Regions from separate parts of the Ensifer sp. PDNC004 genome, predicted to be linked through region 2. Evidence: riboswitches for the same ligand, from Rfam matches in the RefSeq annotation. Region 2 holds a riboswitch; the other holds the start of a gene.
The links. A riboswitch is a leader RNA that binds a small molecule or an ion and turns the genes downstream of it on or off. The one in region 2 is predicted to bind cobalamin.
Positions count from the first base shown of each region.

Region 1: linked by a shared signal. The riboswitch ahead of bluB (5,6-dimethylbenzimidazole synthase) and the one ahead of JVX98_RS10595 (DUF1636 domain-containing protein) in region 2 are both predicted to bind cobalamin.

Region 1 covers NZ_CP070353.1:781,429-783,623, forward strand. Annotated here, with positions in the region: gene JVX98_RS11780 (phytanoyl-CoA dioxygenase family protein) at 1-174, shown strand, start outside; gene JVX98_RS11785 (SDR family oxidoreductase) at 263-1,075, shown strand; cobalamin riboswitch at 1,158-1,371, shown strand; gene bluB (5,6-dimethylbenzimidazole synthase) at 1,417-2,112, shown strand; gene JVX98_RS11795 (DUF2865 domain-containing protein) at 2,125-2,195, opposite strand, start outside.
Region 2 covers NZ_CP070353.1:538,038-540,232, reverse strand. Annotated here, with positions in the region: gene JVX98_RS10600 (ABC transporter ATP-binding protein) at 1-795, opposite strand, end outside; gene JVX98_RS10595 (DUF1636 domain-containing protein) at 818-1,231, opposite strand; cobalamin riboswitch at 1,336-1,552, opposite strand; gene JVX98_RS10590 (RidA family protein) at 1,737-2,195, opposite strand, start outside.

The sequences.
Region 1 (2,195 bases), 240 kb from region 2:
GCCTCCTGTGCCGAAGGCTACTCGTTCCCGACCAATCTCGACCGAGACCCGCCAATCGGTGGGCTGGCGCCGAAGACGCAGGCGCAATTGATGCGCGAGGCGCTCACTGCGGGAACGGGCGAGGAGGAGTTTCTTGCGGTGCTTGAGGCGCAGGCGAAGCGCAAGCTGAGCTGACGCGCGAGCTACCATTTGACAGGCTCCCGGCGTGTTTCGCTCGGGAGCCGCAGCCGTTTCAAACGATCATTTACGAGGGAGGAATTCGATGAGTGGACAATTACAAGGCAAGATCGCCATCGTCACCGGTGGTACGCAGGGGCTGGGCGCGACAATTGCTGGCCTTTTCGCCGAGCGTGGCGCCAAGGGTATCGTCATTTGCGGGCGCAACGCCGCCAAGGGACGGGCGAAGGCCGAGCAGATCGGCAAGGCAGATGGCGCGAAAGTCGTCTATGTCGAAGCCGATCTGGAGAAGGTGGACGACGCCCGCAAGGTGGTCGCCGCTTGCGACGCCGAATTCGGCCGGGTCGATGCGTTGGTCAACGCTGCGGCCATCACCGACCGCGGCACGATCCTCGACACCACGCCCGAACTCTTCGACCGCATGTTCGCGATCAACGTGCGCGCACCGTTCTTCCTGATGCAGGAAGCGGTGAAAGTCATGCGGCGCGAGAAGACCGAAGGCACGATCGTCAACATCGGCTCGATGTCGGCGATGGCCGGCCAGCCTTTCATCGCCGCCTATTGCTCGTCGAAAGGCGCGCTCGAAACGCTGACCAAGAACACGGCCTATGCGCTGCTGCGCAACCGCATCCGCGTCAACGGGCTGAATATCGGCTGGATGGCGTCCGAAGGCGAAGACCGCATACAGCGCGAGTTTCACGGTGCGGCTGCCGATTGGCTCGAAAAGGCGGCGGCCAGCCAGCCTTTCGGCCGGCTCGTCGATCCGGCCGAGGTGGCGCGTGCCTGCGCATACCTGTCGTCGGCCGAATCCGGGCTGATGACCGGATCGGTGATCTGCTTCGACCAGTCGATCTGGGGCGCCTACGACGGCTCGCCGCATCCGGTCGCTCCGCTCTGAGGCTAGGCAGAAAGAAGCAGGTGGAAAGCGGCGCGTCCGGTTTCGCCGGGTTGGCGCCGCTTGTCTTTCTCAATTCCCTGTGCACTTAGTGCCGTCGTCAGGTGCTCGCGAAAGCGGGAGAATCGGGAATCCGGTCGATATTCCGGAACGTGCCCAACGCTGTGACGGGGACGATCGCGTCTAAAAGAGCCTTGAATTGATTCAAGGTTTTACCACTGGATCTTCAATCGATCTGGGAAGGTGGGGCGATCGGTTGAACCGAAGTCAGAAGACCGGCCTGGCGAGATAGACCGAACCCCGCGTGGACGGCGGGAGGTTTTCGCATTGTTGGGGATCGAACGATGCTGACTGAACCGAAGGGCGGCCTTGCGGCTGCCGCTGCCTTTTCGCTGCAAGAGCGGGAGGCCGTCTACCGTGCCATCGAGACACGTCGCGACGTGCGCGATGAATTCCTGCCCGAGCCATTGCCAGATGATCTGATCAGGCGCCTGCTGGCCGCGGCACACAGCGCCCCGTCCGTGGGCTTCATGCAACCCTGGAACTTCGTGCTGGTGCGGGCGGAAGAAACGCGCGAGCGGGTCTGGCAGGCGTTTCGCCGCGCCAATGACGAGGCCGCGCTGATGTTCGAGGCGGAACAGCAGGGAAAGTATCGCGCGTTGAAGCTCGAAGGCATTCGCAAGGCGCCGCTTAGCATCTGCGTCACCTGCGACCGCACGCGCGGCGGCACTGTCGTGCTCGGGCGTACCCACAATCCGCAGATGGACGTCTATTCCACCGTCTGCGCCGTGCAGAACCTCTGGCTTGCGGCGCGCGCCGAAGGGGTGGGTGTCGGCTGGGTCAGCATCTTCCACGAGGCCGAGATCAAGGCGATCCTCGGCATCCCCGACCATATCGAGATCGTCGCCTGGCTCTGCCTCGGCTATGTCGACCGCCTCTATCAGCAGCCGGAACTTGCCGTGAAGGGCTGGCGCCAGCGCCTTCCGCTCGAGGACCTGGTTTTCGAAGAAGGATGGGGATGCAGCAAGGAGAAGGCGTAAGGCCTCGCCCGATCAATTCTGGACCGGCTGATAGGCCGGTCCCTTCGGGTGCTTGAGGTCGATCGCAGTTTCTTCCTGCGGCA
Region 2 (2,195 bases):
AGATCCCTGTCGAGGAAGTGAAAAGGAAAAGCGGGCGCCGCCGGCGGCGGCATTGTGAACGGTGGCAGTGACGCCGAAGGCGGCCGAAAGTTCGCCGGGGCTGAGCACCTCTTCGGGCGTGCCGAAGGCCGTCAGCCGCCCGGCAGTCAGGATCGCGACGTCGGTCGCAAACTCGGCGGCGAGATTGATGTCGTGCAGCGTCGAGACGATCGTCAGCTTCAACGTCTGCAGCAACTCGAGGATTTCGAGCTGGTGGCGGATGTCGAGATGGTTGGTCGGCTCGTCGAGGATGATGATGCGCGGCTCCTGCGCCAACGCGCGGGCGATCAGCACCCGCTGCTTCTCACCGCCCGAAAGCGTCGAGAACTGGCGACCGGCAAGATGCGCGAGATCGAGATGCGCCAGCGCATGCTGCACCCGATCGCGGTCGAAATCGCTCCAGCCGCTCAAGCCTTCCCGCCGCGGAATGCGCCCCATCATGACGACGTCGCGCACGCTGAAGGGAAAGTCGCCGGGCATTTCCTGCAGGACGACGGCGATCGTCCTTGCTGCCTCGCGCGCCGAGATCGACCAGAGATCGATGCCATCGACCGAAACACGGCCGGAGTTCGGCTGCACCGCCCGGTAGAGGCAGCGCAGGAGCGAGGTCTTGCCGGCACCGTTCGGCCCGAGGATCGCAAGCCGGCTGCCCGCCGCGATCGAAAAGCCGATGTCCTTGACCAGCGTCAGCCCCGCGCGCGGCCCCCAGTGGAGGCCCTCGACCTTGAGTGCCGCTCCCGTCGCCGTGCAGCTCATGGGTTGATCCCTCCCCGCGCCCTCATTGGAAGTGCCCGCCGAGGTCTTCGGAAACGAGCATCGCTGCGGGGATGCGGGCAAGCGTCTTGCCTTTCAACCCGCGTGGCCGCTCGGCCGCCCGCGTCATGCCATCGCCACGCTCCGCATAGGTTGTGGCAAAGCGTACGAGATCGTCGATGTCTTCGTCCGGCGAGACGTCGCCGAAGAGATAGGTTGCCTTCCCCGTCGCCTGGAAGGCGATGGTGCAGGGCCGCGTGCAGGCCGCCATGCACACCGTGCCGGCAATCGAGAAGTCACGATCGAGCGGCGCGCCGAGTGCGGCAATGCTGCCGTTCAGCCGCTTGATCAGCTCGGCACCGGGCGCGCAGGGGCCACCGGTGAAGCGGCAATCGGTGCAGACCGTTATCTTGTGCTGTCGGAAATTCGGCTCAGCCATTCCTGCCCTCCGCCGGACTGACGGCAAGAGATGGCGAAACGGCAGAAGGACGGATAGCCGTCGTGCGAAAGCCAGTTCTTTTCCATCGGAACACCCCGTCCGTTGTGGTTGATCGGTTCGATGGCAGGTCTCCTGGCTCGCGGGTCGTGGCGCATCCACGTCTTCCCGGCTGATCGCCAGTGACATGGTGTGAATGCGCTTTCCGCTCACAGTTGCGGGGGCAGCCACGGTTTCGGCCCCATCAGGGTCGTCCGTTCCGTGTTCCCTTTTCAGCCGCCTCCGCATTGTCGCGGACGCAGCACCATCACCGCCTTCCTCGCATGAATCGGCGGGGGAGACAACCGCACGGCATAGGCGGGAAGGATCTATCAACATGCGGCGTATCGTCATGCACAATTCGTTATTAAATAACATTACATCATGCAAGCCGAAAATTGAGCGTCGGACACGATCCGACGCTCCACGGCCGAAATCCGCCTTGCGGCCGACAGGCGGCCGTGCCGCCTCAGAACTCCGGCGGAAAGAGCTCGGCCGTCAGCGTCACCGCCACCGCGGCGTTGCCCGGCAGGTTGCGCACGCCGCAGACGGAGCGGATATGGCCGGCCCTTTCGCCAAAGGCGGCAGCCAGAAACTCGGAGGCGCCGTCGAGCACCTTCGGATGATCAAGGAAATCCTCGGTGCAGGCGATATGCCCCTCAAGCCGGACGATCTGGCGAATGCGCTCGAAACGGCCGAGATGTTCGTGGATCTGCGCCAGCGCGTTGAGCACCGCCAGCTCGGCCGCCTTGCGCCCCTCGTCGATCGTCACGTCGCGCCCGAGCAGCCCCGTATGCACGAAGCGCCCGTCGAGCAGCGGCCCCTGCATCGAGACATAAAGCATCTCGCCCGCCTCGATCACCGCGCGATAGGCGCCGAGCGGCTTCGGCGGCGTTGGAAGCTGAACGCCAAGCGCCCCCAGCCTACG